3 regions of the Cellulomonas sp. C5510 genome follow, and region 1 is predicted to be linked to each of the others. Evidence: predicted binding sites of a transcription regulator. Region 1 holds the regulator's gene; each other region holds the start of a gene.
What was found. The regulator Rex, encoded in region 1, represses fermentation and respiration genes when NADH is low (regulators of the CRP and FNR family bind a similar motif). The targets are predictions, from matches to a motif close to CTTGTGAANNNNTTCACAAG.
Positions count from the first base shown of each region.

Region 2: pflB (formate C-acetyltransferase) is a predicted target of Rex. The motif match lies at 2,954-2,973, and genes of this name have one in related genera.
Region 3: adhE (bifunctional acetaldehyde-CoA/alcohol dehydrogenase) is a predicted target of Rex. The motif match lies at 3,312-3,331, and genes of this name have one in related genera.

Region 1 covers NZ_CP081862.1:397,988-403,531, reverse strand. The annotation lists gene K5O09_RS01805 (cytochrome c biogenesis CcdA family protein) at 1-696, opposite strand, end outside; gene K5O09_RS01800 (TlpA disulfide reductase family protein) at 747-1,361, opposite strand; gene K5O09_RS01795 (histidine phosphatase family protein) at 1,358-2,014, opposite strand; gene K5O09_RS01790 (MarR family winged helix-turn-helix transcriptional regulator) at 2,083-2,616, opposite strand; gene K5O09_RS01785 (YceI family protein) at 2,781-3,335, shown strand; gene K5O09_RS01780 (redox-sensing transcriptional repressor Rex) at 3,473-4,159, opposite strand; gene K5O09_RS01775 (glutaredoxin family protein) at 4,169-4,474, opposite strand; gene K5O09_RS01770 (HAD family phosphatase) at 4,509-5,336, shown strand; gene K5O09_RS01765 (GNAT family N-acetyltransferase) at 5,333-5,544, shown strand, end outside.
Region 2 covers NZ_CP081862.1:2,294,914-2,300,457, reverse strand. The annotation lists gene K5O09_RS10730 (glycogen debranching N-terminal domain-containing protein) at 1-669, shown strand, start outside; gene dxs (1-deoxy-D-xylulose-5-phosphate synthase) at 800-2,731, shown strand; gene pflB (formate C-acetyltransferase) at 3,002-5,269, shown strand; gene pflA (pyruvate formate-lyase-activating protein) at 5,365-5,544, shown strand, end outside.
Region 3 covers NZ_CP081862.1:1,027,195-1,032,738, reverse strand. The annotation lists gene K5O09_RS04660 (HAD family phosphatase) at 1-609, shown strand, start outside; gene K5O09_RS04655 (glycoside hydrolase family 65 protein) at 606-3,119, shown strand; gene adhE (bifunctional acetaldehyde-CoA/alcohol dehydrogenase) at 3,400-5,544, shown strand, end outside.

The sequences.
Region 1 (5,544 bases):
CGCCAGGCGGTGCCGGGCCAGCCAGTCGAGGGCGCGGCGGCTGCGCTGCAGGCCGAGCGCGACGGCGACGAACGGCAGCCCCAGCCCGGCGCAGAACGCCAGCGCGAGCAGCGCGCCCCGGCCCGGGGACCCGCCGTCGAGCGACAGCAGCAGGATCGCGGCCAGCGTCGGGCCGATGCACGGCGTCCACCCGATGCCGAACGTCACCCCGAGCACGGGCGCGCCCCACAGCCCCGCACGCGGCGCGACGAGCGTCCGCCGGTCCCGCTGCAGGAACGGCAGCAGCCCCAGGAACGCCAGGCCCATGACGACCGTGAGGACGCCGAGCACGCGTGACAGGGGGTCCTGCCAGCGCAGCAGGAACGAGCCCAGCGTGCCGGCGAGCGAGCCGTACGCGAGGAACACCGCGGTGAACCCGGCGACGAACAGCAGCACACCCAGCACGACGCGGCGCCGTGAGGGGGGCGGCGCCGGGGTCGCCGCGAGCACCGGCTGCGCGGGCAGGTGGGCCGCGAGGTCCAGCGGGGCGGACCCGGCGGCGGTCGCCACCGCCCGCGGGGCGGGGGCCGGCCGGGGCGCGGTCGCGGCGGACATCCCGCCGAGGTAGCCGACGTAGGCGGGGACGAGCGGCAGCACGCACGGTGACGCGAACGACACCAGGCCGGCCAGCAGAGCCACGGGCACCGCGGCCAGCAGCGACCCGGAGGCGGCGGTCCGGGCGAACGCGTCCCCGACGTCGGCGGCGATCACGGCTCGTCCTCGGCCAGCACCTCGTCGACGAGCGCCCGCAACGTCGAGCCCTCGACCAGGCCCACGACCCGCGCGGCGACGTGGCCCTCGCGGTCGAGCACGACGGTGGTGGGCGTCGCCTGGATCGGGACGACGCCCTGGAGCGCGGCGACGGCCTGCTTCTCGCGGTCGTCGATGCTCGGGTAGGGGACGTCGAACGTCTCCTGGAACGACTCCGCCGCGCCGGCGTCGTCGACGCCGTTGATGCCGAGCACGTGCACGCCCTGGTCGGCGTAGTCCTCGGCGACGGCGACGAGGTCGGGCGCCTCCTCGCGGCACGGCGGGCACTGCGCGTACCAGGTGTTGAGCACGACGACCTCGCCGCGCCAGTCCGCGACGTCGACCGGGGCGCCCGCGAAGTCCGTGCCCGCGACCTCGACCGGCCCCTGGCGGTCGCCCGGCTCCCACTGGGTGACGGACCCGTCCCCGGACACGTAGCCCTGGTCCGGCACGTCGTCGCCGGACGCCGTGCCGGCGCCCCCTCCCGCGGAGCAGCCCGCGAGGGCGACGACCGCGACGGCGACCAGCACGGCGGCGCGCGACCGGGCGGCGGGCCGGTGGCGGGTCCTCATGCGCCCGCCACGGCGGAGGCGCCCGGCAGCAGGTCGGCGGCCGGCTCGGTGTAGCCGACGCGCACCAGGCGATCGTCCTCGTAGACGAGGGAGGTGAGAGAGGCCAGGGAGCACTGGCGGCGGCGCGGGTCGTGCCATAGCCGGCGGTCCTCGAGCGCGAGCCGCGTGACCCAGATGGGCAGCTGGTGGCTGACGAGCACGGCCTCGTGGCCCCGCGCGGCCTCGCGGGCGCGGTCGACGACGCCGAGCACGCGCGCGACCTGCTGCCGGTAGGGCTCGCCCCAGGACGGCCGGAACGGGTTGACGAGCAGGGGCCAGTGCCGCGGGTGGCGCAGCGAGCCGTCGCCGACGCCGAACGTCAGGCCCTCGAAGCGGTTCTCGGCCTCGAGCAGGCCCTCGTCCGTCGTGACGGGCAGGTCGAGCGCGTCCGCGATCGGCGCGACGGTCTCCTGCGCGCGCTGCAGCGGGGAGGCGACCAGCACGGTCACGTCACGGCGCGGCGACCCGAGGCCGCCGGCCAGGTACGCCGCCACCCGCTCGGCCATCTGCTGCCCGCGCTCGGACAGGTGGTACCCGGGCAGGCGCCCGTACAGGACGCCGGTGGGGTTGTGGACCTCGCCGTGGCGCATGAGGTGGATGGTGGTCGCGACCATGGGGTCAGTCTCGCAAACCCGGCTGGGTGCTCGGGCCGGGAGGTGGCGGTGCAGCCCGCGGGCGGGGGCTACGCGCGCTCGGCCTCCGCCAGCGCGGCGGCGCAGCCGGCCTGCAGCGCGGCGCCGACGGCGCCCATCGCGTCGCCGAGGGCCTGCAGCTGCCGCGGGGTGAGCACGTCGACGAGGCGTGCTCGTACGGACTCGACGTGGGCGGGGGCGGCCTCGACGAGCCGGCGCCAGCCCGTGTCCGTCATGGTGCAGTTCACGCCGCGGGCGTCCTCGAGGCACGGGGCCCGCTCGACCAGTCCGTCGGCCTCCATGCGGCGCACGGTGTGCGTCAGGCGGCTGCGGGAGTGGGCGAGCTCGCCGGCCAGCTCGGACATGCGCAGCGTGCGGCCGGGCGCCTCGGAGAGCCGGACCAGGACCTCGTACTCGCCGAGCGACAGCCCGGTCTCCTGCTCGAGGTCGTGCGCCAGCACGTCCAGCAGCCGGGCCGTGCCGTCGCGGTACGCGCGCCAGGCCTGCTGCTCGTCCGCCGACAGCCAGCGGACGTCGTCGTGGGCGCGCGTCGCGCTCGTCGTCCGCTCCGTGGCGCTGCTCATCGCCGGTCCTCCTCCCGGGGCGTCCCCGGCGGGCTGCCGCGGTCGCGCGGGCCCGCACTGTGACGTCGGTCGCTGATCGTCCCACAGGTGTTGCGCCCTCGTCCGCAGTGTAGTAGAAATCTCAACTAACCGCAGTTGACGCTTCAACCAATGCAGGAGGCACCATGTCCGTCACCACGCTGCCCACCGGTCTCACCGCCGGCACCTGGACCCTCGACCCCTCGCACACCGAGGCGTCCTTCACGGTCCGCCACGCCGGCATCTCCAAGGTCCGCGGCACCGTCGCGGTGACCTCCGGCGCCATCACCGTGGTCGAGGACCTCACGCTCTCCGCCGTCACCGCGACGCTCGACCCGACGACGATCAACACCAACGACGCCGGCCGCGACGGCCACCTCAAGAGCGCCGACTTCTTCGACGTCGAGACCTTCGGCGAGTGGACCTTCACCTCCACCGCCGTGCGCCCCGACGGCGAGGACTACGTCGTCACCGGCGACCTGACCATCCACGGCGTGACGCAGTCCGTCGACCTGGCCGTCGAGTTCGGCGGCGCGGCCACCGACCCGTTCGGCAACCAGCGCGCGGGCTTCTCCGCCACCACGACGATCTCCCGCAAGGACTTCGGCATCACCTGGAACGCGGCCCTCGAGGCCGGCGGCGTCCTGGTGAGCGACAAGGTCGTCATCTCCCTCGAGGTCTCGGCCATCAAGCAGGCCTGACCTCCCCCGGTCCACGAGGGCCCGGTCGCGCACCCCCTGCCGCGACCGGGCCCTCGTGCACGTCCCCGGGCACGTGCCGGCCCGGGCGGGCACGGCAGCGGCCGGGCCACCGCGCACGACGGCCCGGCCGGTCGGGCTCAGTCCGCCGCGACCGGCTCCGGCTCGGCGGCGGGAGCGGCGACGGGAGCCGCGACGGGGCGGGCGGCCCGCTGCCGCGCGTGGAACCCGAGGATCTGCAGCTCCGACCCGAGGTCCACCTCCCGCACGTCCACGCCGTCGGGCACCCGCACCGTGCGGGGCGCGAAGTTGAGGATGCCGGTGATGCCCGCCGCGACCAGCCGGTCCGTCGTCGCCTGGGCGGCGGACCCCGGCGTCGCCACGATCGCGACGCTCGCCTCCGTCTCGTCGATGACCCGCTCCAGCTCGTCGACGTGCTGGACCACGTGGCCGCCGACGCGCGTCCCCACCAGGTCCGCGTGCGTGTCGAACAGGCCCACGAGGACGAACCCGCGGTCCGCGAACCCGGAGTAGGTGGCGAGCGCGTGACCCAGGTTGCCGATGCCGACGATGACGAGCTGGCGCTCCTCGGCCATGCCGAGCGCGCCGGCGATCTGCTTGCGCAGGTGGTCGACCTCGTACCCCACGCCGCGGCGTCCGCCGGCCCCCAGGTAGGACAGGTCCTTGCGCAGCTGCGCGGGCGAGGCGCCGACCAGCTCCGCGAGCTGGTCGGACGAGGTGGTGGTCACACCCTCCGAGGCGAGGCCGCCCAGGGAGCGCAGGTATCCGGGGAGGCGGGCGACGGTGGTCGGCGGCAGGGCTCGCACCCCCCCAGATTAGGCGGTCGGCGGCCCTGCCAGCGCGTCCCGCAGGCGGTCGGCGTCGATCTGCCAGTAGCCCACCCGCGCGCCGTCCACCTCGACGACCGGCACCAGCTCGCCGTAGACGTCCGCGAGCGACCTCCCGCCGGGCGCCGCGCCCCCGGCGTCGACGTCCACCTCCGCCCACGACGCGCCGCGCTCCGCGGCCACGGCAGCGACCACCGCGCGGGCGTCGTCGCACAGGTGGCAGCCGCCGCGGGCGTAGAGCACCACGCGCGCGCGGTCCGGGCCGACGGGGGCGAGGGGGGCGGTGGGCTGCACGGCACGAGCCTAGGCATCTGGCTACAGTGGCCGCGTGCCCGAGCCCACCGAGCCCGACACCGGCGCCGCCGTGCAGCCGGGCCGGGTGGCCGCCTTCTTCGACGTGGACAACACCATCATCCGCGGGGCCAGCTCGTTCCACCTCGCGGTCGGGCTGTACCGGCGGGGCTTCTTCCGCAGCTCCGACATCGTGCGGTTCGCCGGGCACCAGGCCCGCTACCTCGCGTTCGGGGAGAACCGGCAGCAGATCGACGAGGTCCGGGAACGGGCGCTCGAGATCATGCAGGGCCGGTCCGTCGCGGAGGTCGTCGCCATCGCGGAGGACATCTACGACGAGGTGCTCTCGCTGCGCATCTTCCCCGGCACCCAGCGACTGCTGGACCAGCACCTGCGCGCCGGCCACCAGGTGTGGCTCGTGACCGCGACGCCCGTCGAGATCGCCGACATCATCGCCCGCCGCCTGGGCGCGACCGGCGCCATCGGCACCGTCGCCGAGCACCGCGAGGGCTTCTACACCGGCCGCCTGGTCGGGGACCTGCTGCACGGCAAGGCGAAGGCGTCGGCCGTGCGCGCCCTCGCCGAGCGGCAGGGCGTCGACCTCTCGCAGTCGTTCGCGTACGGCGACTCCACGAACGACGTGCCGATCCTGTCCGAGGTCGGTTTCCCGTGCGCCATCAACCCCGACGGACGTCTCCGGCGGCACGCGGCCGAGGTCGGCTGGCCGGTGCGGGAGTTCCGCGGCCGGCGCAACGCCACCCGCCGCGGCGTCGACGCGGCGACCGTCGCCGGGTCCGCCTGGGTGCTCGGGCTGGTCGTGCGCGCCGTCCGCCGCGCGCTACGGGCCCGCTGGGAGGGCCGGTGACCACCGCCGGGACGGCTCCGGGCCGGGCGGGTGCGACCGTGCGCCGGGCCCGCCCGGAGGAGGCCGCCGCGATCGCCGGGCTCGCCGCCGCGACGTTCCCGCTCGCGTGCCCGCCGTCGTCGACCCCGGCGGACCACGCCGCCTTCGTCGCGGCGCACCTCACCGCCGCGCACTTCGCGGACCACCTGACCGACCCGACGCGCGACGT
Region 2 (5,544 bases), 1.9 Mb from region 1:
CGGGCGGCCTTCTGGACCGCGGACGAGCGGGGTCGCTACCCCGGCATCGCGCTCGACGCGGACAAGCAGGTCGTGGACACGGTCACCTCGAACATCGGGCACCTGCTCGGCACCGGGATCCTCACGGCCGAGGAGGAGGCGCTGGTCGCGGCCCGTCTGACGGGCCCGGACATGGACTCCGGGTACGGGCTGCGCACCATGTCGACGGACTCCGCCGGCTACTGGCCGCTGCGCTACCACGGCGGGGCCGTCTGGCCGCACGACACGGCGATCGTCGTGCAGGGGCTCGCCCGCGCCGGGCACGCCCGCGAGGCCGCCGCGCTGGCGGAGGGCCTGCTGGCCGCCGCGCAGGGATTCGACGACCGGCTGCCCGAGCTGTACGGCGGCGACCCGCGCGGCACGGTCCCGGCTGTCGTCCCGTACCCGGCGGCGTGCCGGCCCCAGGCGTGGTCCGCGGCCGCCGCGGTGTCGGTGCTGGGCGCCGCGCTCGGCCTGCGGCCCGACGTCCCCGGCGGGCGCCTCGACGTGCAGCCGCCCGCGCCCGCTCCGCTCGGCGCCGTCGCCGTGGAGGGGCTCCGCCTGGCCGGGCGGCCGCTCGCGGTGCGGGTCGGCGCGGACGGCCGGGCCGAGGTCGCGACCGACGCGCCGGTCGAGGTCCGCACCCTCTGAGCGGGGGCTGAGGCCCTGCTGAGGACGGGCGCGGCGCGTGGGCGGCCCCGGGAGCCGGGTGCGTCGTATCGTGGACCCCTCGTGCCCGCGGACCCCCTGCGCGGCGCGACGGCGACGGGGCGGTGGACGGATGGGACTGCTGGACCGGATCGGCTCGCCCGCGGACGTGCGCGCCCTGAGCCACGCGCAGCTGCGCGGGCTCAGCACCGAGATCCGCGCGTTCCTGGTCGACCAGGTGTCGCGGACCGGCGGGCACCTCGGCCCGAACCTCGGTGTCGTCGAGCTCACGCTCGCGCTGCACCGCGTGTTCGACTCGCCGCGCGACACCCTGGTCTTCGACACCGGGCACCAGGCGTACGTCCACAAGCTGCTGACCGGGCGGCAGGACTTCGGGCGCCTGCGGCACCGCGGCGGCCTGTCGGGCTACCCGAGCCGCGCCGAGTCCGAGCACGACGTCGTCGAGAACTCGCACGCCTCGACGGCGCTGTCCTGGGCGGACGGCATCGCGCGGGCCGACGCCCTCGCCGGGCGCGGCGACCGGCACGTGGTCGCGGTCATCGGCGACGGCGCGCTGACGGGGGGCATGGCCTGGGAGGCGCTCAACAACATCGCGGACGGCACCGACCGCCGGCTGGTCGTCGTGGTCAACGACAACGGCCGCTCCTACGCGCCGACCATCGGCGGCCTCGCGCTGCACCTGGACGCCCTGCGCACCACGCGCGGGTACGAGACCGTGCTGTCCTGGGGCAAGCGCACCCTCAAGCGGTCCGGACCGCCCGGGCGGCTCGCGTACGACGCCCTGCACGGGCTCAAGAAGGGCATCAAGGACGTCGTCGCCCCGCAGGGCATGTTCGAGGACCTCGGCCTGAAGTACATCGGCCCGGTGGACGGGCACGACGTCGCGGACGTCGAGTTCGCGCTCCAGCGCGCGCGGGCGTTCGGCGGGCCCGTCATCGTCCACGTGATCACCGAGAAGGGCCGCGGCTACACGCCCGCCGAGCAGGACGTGGCGGACCGGTTCCACGCGGTCGGGCAGATCCATCCCGAGACCGGCCTGCCCGTGGCGCCGTCGCGGTTCGGCTGGACCGGCGTGTTCGCGGACGAGATCGTGCGGATCGGGCACCGGCGTCCCGACGTCGTCGCGCTCACCGCCGCCATGCTCAACCCGGTCGGCCTCGCGCCGTTCGCGGCCGAGTTCCCGGACCGGACGTTCGACGTGGGCATCGCGGAGCAGCACGCCGTGACGACCGCCGCGGGGATGGCGTACGCCGGGCTGCACCCCGTGGTCGCCGTGTACGCCACGTTCCTCAACCGGGCGTTCGACCAGGTGCTCATGGACGTCGCGCTGCACCGGGCGGGCGTCACGTTCGTCCTCGACCGCGCCGGGCTCACCGGGGACGACGGCGCCAGCCACAACGGCATGTGGGACCTGGCCGTGCTCGGCGTCGTGCCGGGGCTGCGCCTGGCAGCGCCGCGTGACGGCGACACGCTGCGGGCCGCGCTGCGCGCCGCCGTCGACGTGGACGACGCCCCGACGGTCGTGCGGTACCCGAAGGGCGCTCTGCCCGACCCCGTCCCGGCCGTCGACGAGGTCGACGGGGTCGACGTGCTCGCCCGGCACGGCGGCACCGCGGACCCGGTGGACCCGGTGGACCCGGTGGACCCGGCCGAGCCGGGCGACCGGGCGGCGCGGTCCGTCCTGGTCTGCTCCGTCGGGGCGATGGCGCCGACCGCCCTCGCGCTCGGCGAGCTGCTGGCCGCCCACGGGCTGCGCGTGACCGTCGTGGACCCGCGGTGGGTCCTGCCCGTACCGGCCGCCCTGGTCAAGCTGGTGGGGGAGCACGACCACGCGGTCACCCTGGAGGACGGCGTCCGCGAGGGAGGCATCGGATCGGCGCTCGGGCTGCGCGCCCGGGACGCCGGCATCGGCACACCCGTGCAGGCGTTCGGCGTCCCGCGCCGGTTCCTCGAGCACGCGTCCCGCGACGAGCTCCTGACGTCCCTGCGCCTCACGGCCCCCGACATCGCGCGGGACGTCCTCGCGGCCCTCGCCGCGCGCTGACCCGCCGCCGCGCCGCGTCGAGCGTGCAGCAGGTGCGGGGTTCCCGCGCGCGGACCCGCACCGACTGCGCCCTCGACGGGCGGGTCGCGGAGCGTGGGGCCGGCGGACAGGTGGCGTGACAGGTCCCGGGGGGCCGCCCGCGGTCCCACGTGAGCACCGTCACGTCCGCGTTCCCGCTGGTCGGGCGCGCGTTGGGACCTCGGTCCCAAGACATCCCATGACCTCGTGAATAGCGTCACGAGTACGACGTCCTCAGCGAGGGAGCATCACATGTCCACCACCGCAGTACCCCAGTCCGGCACCGACGCCACCGCGGGTGCCTGGAGCGGTTTCGTCACCGGACCCTGGTGTGACGGGATCGATGTCCGCGACTTCATCCAGCGCAACTACACCCCGTACACGGGCGACTCGGCGTTCCTCGCCGGCCCCACGGAGCGCACCACGGGCATCTGGGCGAAGCTCAGCGCGATGTTCCCGGAGGAGCGCGCCAAGGGCGTGTACGACATCGACAACCACACCCCGTCGACCATCGTCTCCCACGCGCCGGGCTACATCGACCAGGACAACGAGCTCATCGTCGGCCTGCAGACCGACGCCCCGCTGAAGCGCGCCATGATCCCCAACGGCGGGTGGCGCATGGTCGAGAAGTCGCTCGAGACCTACGGCTACGAGGTCGACGCGGAGGTCGCGAAGATCTTCACCACGTACCGCAAGACGCACAACGACGGCGTGTTCGACGTGTACCCGCCGAACGTCCGCGCGGCCCGCTCCTCGCACATCATCACCGGCCTGCCGGACGCCTACGGCCGCGGCCGGATCATCGGCGACTACCGCCGCGTCGCGCTCTACGGCGTGGACGCGCTGATCGAGGGCAAGCGCCTCGAGCGGCACGAGATGGACATGGAGCCGTCGGTCGAGGACATCATCCGCGACCGCGAGGAGAACGCGGAGCAGATCCGCGCGCTCGTCGAGCTCAAGCAGATGGCGGCCTCCTACGGCTACGACATCTCCAAGCCGGCCACCAGCGCCCGCGAGGCCGTGCAGTGGCTGTACTTCGCCTACCTCGGCGCCGTGAAGGAGCAGAACGGCGCGGCCATGTCGCTCGGCCGGGTCTCGACGTTCCTCGACGTCTACATCCAGCGCGACCTCGCCTCCGGTGCGATCACCGAGGAGTTCGCGCAGGAGCTCATCGACGACTTCGTCATCAAGCTGCGCATCGTGCGGTTCCTGCGCACCCCCGAGTACGACTCCCTGTTCTCCGGCGACCCGACCTGGGTCACCGAGTCCATCGGCGGCATCGGCGAGGACGGCCGGCCGCTGGTCACCAAGTCGTCGTTCCGGTTCCTGCAGACGCTCTACAACATCGGCCCGGCCCCGGAGCCGAACCTGACCGTGCTGTGGAGCAACCGGCTGCCGGAGGGCTTCAAGAAGTTCTGCGCACAGGTCTCGATCGACACCTCGGCGATCCAGTACGAGTCCGACGAGCTCATCCGCACCTCCTGGGGCGACGACGCGGCCATCGCGTGCTGCGTGTCCCCGATGCGGGTCGGCAAGCAGATGCAGTTCTTCGGCGCCCGCGTCAACATCGCCAAGGCGCTGCTGTACGCGATCAACGGCGGCCGCGACGAGGTGTCCGGCAAGCAGGTCGCGCCGGTCAGCGCCCCCGTCGAGGGCGACGTGCTGGACTACGACGACGTCGCGGCGAAGTACGACAAGCTGCTCGACTGGCTGGCCGAGACCTACGTCGACGCGCTCAACTGCGTGCACTACATGCACGACAAGTACGCGTACGAGCGCCTCGAGATGGCCCTGCACGACCGGGCGATCCTGCGGACCATGGCGTGCGGCATCGCGGGCCTGTCGGTCGTCGCGGACTCGCTGTCGGCCATCAAGTACGCCAAGGTCACGCCGGTGCGCGACGAGGACGGCCTGGTGACGGACTACGTCATCGAGGGCGACTTCCCGAAGTACGGCAACGACGACGACCGCGCGGACGACATCGCCGTGGGCATCACCAAGGCCTTCATGGAGAAGATCCGCCACCACAAGACGTACCGGAACGCGCTGCACACGCAGTCGGTGCTGACGATCACGTCGAACGTCGTCTACGGCAAGGCCACGGGCAACACCCCCGACGGCCGCCGCGCCGGCGAGCCGTTCGCCCCGGGCGCCAACCCGATGAACGGGCGCGACTCGCACGGCATGCTCGCCTCCGCGATGTCGGTCGCGAAGCTGCCGTACTCCGAGGCGATGGACGGCATCTCGCTCACCTCGACGGTCGTGCCCTCGGGCCTCGGCCGCACCAAGGACGAGCAGGTGGCGAACCTGGTGGGCCTCATGGACGCGTACAACGTGTCCTCCGGCTACCACCTGAACGTCAACGTCCTCAACCGGGACACCCTCGAGGACGCCATGGAGCACCCCGAGAAGTACCCGCAGCTCACCATCCGGGTCTCCGGCTACGCCGTGAACTTCGTCCGGCTGACGCGCGAGCAGCAGCTCGACGTGCTGTCCCGGACGTTCCACGGCGGGCTCTGACCCGCACGCGGACCCGGGTGCCCGGCCGAGGGAGCAGCCCCGGCCGGGCACCCGCCCCCCGCACCACCCCGCACGACCCACCGGAGGAGGCCGAGATGACCAGCACCGTCGAGCGCGAGGTCCCGGCCTGCGGTTCCGCCTCCGACGCCGGCGACGTCCGCGGCGACGTCGGCGCTCCGGTGATCCAGCTCGGCGTCCCGGTGGTCGGCGGGTCCCACCACCGGTCCTCGGCCGGCACCGCCGGGCTCGAGGTGTCGGACGCCGAGCGCAGCGAG
Region 3 (5,544 bases), 630 kb from region 1:
ACCGACGCCGACTACTTCGCGCACATCGACGGCAAGCCGCGCTACGAGGGCGTCCGCACGCTGCTGGCCTCCCGAGGGATCGAGCTGCCGTGGGGGGACCCGGCCGACTCCCCCGACGCCGCGACCGTCTGCGGCCTCGGCAACCGGAAGAACGCGGTGTTCACGCAGGTGCTGGAGTCGGAGGGCGTGACGCCCTACCCCGGCTCGGTGCGGCTCGTGGACGCGCTGATCGCGGACGGCCGGGCGGTCGCCGTGGTGTCGAGCAGCCGCAACGCCGTGCCCGTGCTGGCCGCGGCCGGCCTGACCGACCGGTTCCCCCTCGTGGTGGACGGCCTGGTGGCGGCCGAGCGCGGCCTGGCGGGCAAGCCCGCACCGGCGACGTACCTGTACGCCGCGGAACAGCTCGGCGTGCCGCGCGAGCGCGCGGTCGTCGTCGAGGACGCCGAGTCCGGCGTCGCCTCCGGCCGTGCCGGGGACTTCGGGCTCGTCGTGGGCGTGGACCGGGGCGCGGGCGCCGCGGTCCTGCTGGAGCAGGGGGCTGACCTGGTGGTGGACGACCTCGCGGAGCTCGTCACCACGTCCGACGACCCCGAGAGCACCCTGCCGTGAACCCCACCTCCCTGTTCACCCCCGACCCCCTCGACCGGCACCGGTTCCCGAAGGACGAGTGGCGGCTGCGCGAGACGCGGCACGACGCCCGGGACCTGGGCCGCACCGAGACGCTGTTCGCGGTGGGCAACGGCTACCTCGGCATGCGCGGGAACGTCGAGGAGGGCCGCGACAGCCACAGCCACGGCACCTTCATCAACGGCTTCCACGAGACCTGGCCGATCCGCCACGCCGAGGAGGCGTACGGCTTCGCCCGGGTCGGTCAGACCATCGTCAACGTGCCGGACGCGAAGATCCTGCGCCTGTACGTCGACGACGAGCCGCTGCTGCTCACGGTCGCCGACCTGCACGAGTACGAGCGCACCCTCGACTTCCGCGACGGCGTCCTCTACCGGGACCTGGTCTGGCAGACGCCGTCGGGCAAGCGCGTGCAGGTGCGCAGCCGGCGCATGGTGTCGTTCGCCGAGCGGCACCTGGCCGTCATGACGTACGAGCTCACGATGCTCGACGCCGACGCGCCCGTGGTCGTGAGCAGCCAGATCCTCAACCGGCAGGACGGGCAGGACGAGTACCACGTCCGCGCGGCCGCCATGGGTGAGGGCTTCGACCCGCGCAAGTCCGAGACGCTCAGCGAGCGGGTGCTCGAGCCCCGGTCGCACTGGGGGTCCGGCGGCCGCTACGTGCTGTCGTACCGCACGGCGGCGTCCGGGATGACCCTCGCGGTGGCGGCCGACCACGCCATCGAGACGGACAACGAGGTCGAGGAGCTCTCGCTCGTCGAGGAGGACCTCGCCAAGCACGTCTACCGGGTCGACGCGAAGCGGGGCCGGCCGGTCCGCATCACCAAGGTCGTCACCTACCACTCGTCGCGCGGCGTGCCCGCGCGCGAGCTCGCCGACCGCTGCCGCCGCACCCTGGACCGGGCCGCGAAGGCCGGCGTCGAGCAGGCGTTCGCCGACCAGCGCGCGTGGCTCGACGCGTTCTGGGCGCGCTCCGACGTCGAGGTGCCGGGGCAGCCCGAGCTGCAGCAGGCCATCCGCTGGAACCTGTTCCAGCTCGCGCAGGCCACCGCGCGCGCCGAGGGCAGCGGCATCGCGGCGAAGGGGCTGACCGGCTCGGGGTACAGCGGGCACTACTTCTGGGACACCGAGATCTACGTCCTGCCGTTCCTCAGCTACACCTCCCCGCGGGTGGCCCGCAACGCGCTGCGGTTCCGCTACACGATGCTGGACGCCGCGCGGCGCCGGGCCGCCGAGCTCAACCAGAACGGCGCGCTGTTCCCGTGGCGCACCATCAACGGCGAGGAGGCGTCCGCGTACTACGCGGCCGGCACCGCGCAGTACCACATCGACGCGGACATCGCGCACGCCGTGCGGCAGTACGTCGCCGCCACCGGGGACGACGGGTTCCTGGCGCGCGAGGCCGTCGACATCCTGGTGGAGACCGCGCGCATGTGGGCGGACCTCGGGTTCTGGCGCGGGACCAACGGCGACGCGTCGTTCCACATCCACGGCGTCACGGGGCCCGACGAGTACACGACCGTGGTGAACGACAACCTGTTCACCAACGTCATGGCCCGCGCGAACCTGCGCGGGGCGGTCGAGGCCGTCGAGCGGCTCGCGCACGAGCACCCGGCGGAGCACGCCGCGATGGCCGCCCGGCTGCGCCTCACGCAGGACGAGCTGGACGAGTGGGCGCACGCCGCGGAGCGGATGCACATCCCGTTCGACGAGCGCCTGGGCATCCACCCGCAGGACTCGCAGTTCCTCGAGAAGGAGCTGTGGGACCTCGCCAACACGGACCCGGCCAAGCGCCCGCTGCTGCTCTACTACCACCCGCTCGTGATCTACCGGTTCCAGGTGCTCAAGCAGGCCGACGTGGTGCTGGCCCTGTTCCTCCAGGGCGACCAGTTCACGCCGGAGGAGAAGCTCGCGGACTTCGACTACTACGACCCGCTGACCACCGGCGACTCCACGCTGTCGGCCGTCGTGCAGTCGATCGTGGCCTCCGAGGTCGGCTACCAGGAGCTGGCGCTGCGGTACTTCACGTCGGCGCTGTACGTGGACCTGGCGGACCTGCACCACAACACGTCCGACGGCGTGCACGTCGCGTCGCTCGGCGGGGTGTGGAGCGCGCTGGCGTGCGGGTTCGGCGGCATGCGGGACCACGAGGGCGTCGTGTCGCTCGACCCGCGGCTGCCGGAGGTCTGGGACGGGCTGACGTTCCGGATCACGCTGCGCGGCACGCGGGTGCGCGTCGACGTCCGGCACACCGAGCTGCGGCTGACCGTCGAGGACGGAGACGCCGCGGACCTCGTCGTGCGCGGCGAGCACGTGAAGGTCACGGCGGGCGACCCCGTGGTGGTGCGCCTCGACCCGGCGCCGCGCCTCATCGGCACGCCGACGGTGCGCGACATCGAGGGCACGCGCCGCGCCGACGGCACCCTCATGACGGCGACCGTGCCGGACCACCCGACCGTCGTCACGCCGCCGCCGCTGCCGCACGAGTGAGCCCGTCGGGGCCCCGCACCGGGGCCCCGCGCAGGCTGCGACGACGAGGCCCGTCGTCCCGGACCACCCCGGGGCGACGGGCCTCGTCGTGCTGCCCGCCGCCGCGTCGTCGCAGGTCACGGGCGCGCCCGGCAGGCACGGCCCGGGAGGTGGACCGGCCGGACCTAGGTCCCCGGGACTCCGGTCCCAGACTTTGTGAATTCTTTCTCGATATCGTCGTCCACGTGAGGTCGACGGAGCCCTTACACCCCCACCTCATCGGACCACCCGGGAGAACCCCGTGACCATCACGACGAGCACCGACACCGCGGCCGCCATCGACCAGCTGGTCGCCGGCGCCACCAAGGCGCTGGCGGAGTACGCCCGCTTCACGCAGGAGGACGTCGACCGGCTGGTCAAGAAGGCCGCCGTCGCCGCACTCGACCAGCACGGCCAGCTCGCCGAGCTGGCGGTCGAGGAGACCGGCCGCGGCGTCTTCGAGGACAAGGCCGTCAAGAACATCTTCGCCTGCGAGCACGTCACCAACTCGATGGCGGCGCTCAAGACCGTCGGCGTCATCAGCCGCGACGAGATCAACGGCATCACCGAGATCGCCGAGCCCGTCGGCGTCATCTGCGCGATGACCCCGGTGACCAACCCGACGTCGACCGCGATCTTCAAGTCGCTCATCGCGCTGAAGACCCGCAACCCGATCATCTTCGCGTTCCACCCGAACGCCCAGAAGTCCTCCGTCGCCGCGGCGCGGGTCGTGCGGGACGCGGCGATCGCCGCCGGCGCCCCCGAGCACTGCATCCAGTGGGTCGAGACGCCCTCGATGGAGGCCACCGGCCTGCTGATGAACCACCCCGGCGTCTCCACCATCCTCGCGACCGGCGGCAACGCGATGGTCCGCGCGGCGTACTCCTGCGGCAAGCCGGCCCTCGGCGTCGGCGCGGGCAACGTCCCGGCGTACATCGAGAAGACCGCCAAGCTCAAGCGGGCCGTCAACGACGTGGTGCTGTCCAAGTCGTTCGACAACGGCATGATCTGCGCCTCCGAGCAGGCCGTCATCCTGGACGACGAGATCTACGACGCCGCGCTCGCGGAGTTCGCGGTCCTGCACGCCTACCGCGCCACCAAGAAGGAGAAGGCGCTCCTCGAGAAGTTCATCTTCGGCGTCGAGGCCAAGGGCAAGAACTGCGCCGACGCCAAGCTGAACCCGACCGTCGTCGGCAAGTCCCCGCAGTGGATCGCCGAGCAGGCCGGCTTCTCCGTCCCCGCCGAGACCTCGATCATCCTCGCCGAGGTCGGCTCCGTCGGCCCGAACGAGCCGCTGACCCGCGAGAAGCTCTGCCCCGTGCTGGCCGTGCTGCGCGCCACCTCCACCGAGCAGGGCATCCAGCTCGCCGAGCAGATGGTCGAGTTCGACGGCCTCGGCCACTCCGCCGCGATCCACACCCAGGACGAGGCGCTCACCGAGGAGTACGGCAACCGCGTCAAGGCGATCCGCGTCATCGCGAACGCCCCCTCGTCGCTCGGCGGCATCGGCGACATCTACAACGCCTTCATCCCGTCGCTCACCCTCGGCTGCGGCTCCTACGGCCACAACTCGGTGTCGAACAACGTGTCGGCGATCAACCTCGTCAACATCAAGCGCGTGGGCCGGAGGAACAACAACTTGCAGTGGTTCAAGGTCCCGGCCAAGACGTACTTCGAGCCGAACGCCATCCGCTACCTGACCGACATGGCCGACGTCGAGCGGGTCACCATCGTCACCGACGCCACGATGACCACTCTCGGGTTCGTCGACCGCGTCCTGGACGTCCTGAACCGCCGCGGCAACCACGTGTCGGTCCAGATCATCGACCAGGTGGAGCCGGAGCCCAGCGTCAAGACGGTCCAGGCCGGCGCGGCGCAGATGCGGCACTTCCGCCCCGACACGATCATCGCCCTCGGCGGCGGCTCGCCGATGGACGCGGCGAAGGTCATGTGGCTGCTGTACGAGCACCCGGAGATCGTGTTCTCCGATCTCAAGCAGAAGTTCTTCGACGTCCGCAAGCGCGCGTTCAAGTTCCCGGTGCTCGGCGACCTGGCCAAGCTGGTCTGCATCCCGACCACCTCGGGCACCGGCGCCGAGGTCACCCCGTTCGCGGTCATCTCCGACCCCGACGCCGGCAAGAAGTACCCGCTGGCGGACTACGCGCTGACCCCGACGGTCGCGATCATCGACCCGGTCCTCACCTCGAAGATGCCGCGCTCGCTGGCCGCCGACTCCGGCTTCGACGCCCTGACCCACGCCACCGAGGCGTTCGTCGCGGTGTACGCCAACGACTTCACCGACGGCATGGCGCTGCAGGCGATCCGCCTGATCTTCGACAACCTGGCGCAGTCGGTGAACGGCGACCCGGCCGACCCGGCCACCAAGGCCGCCCGCGAGAAGATGCAC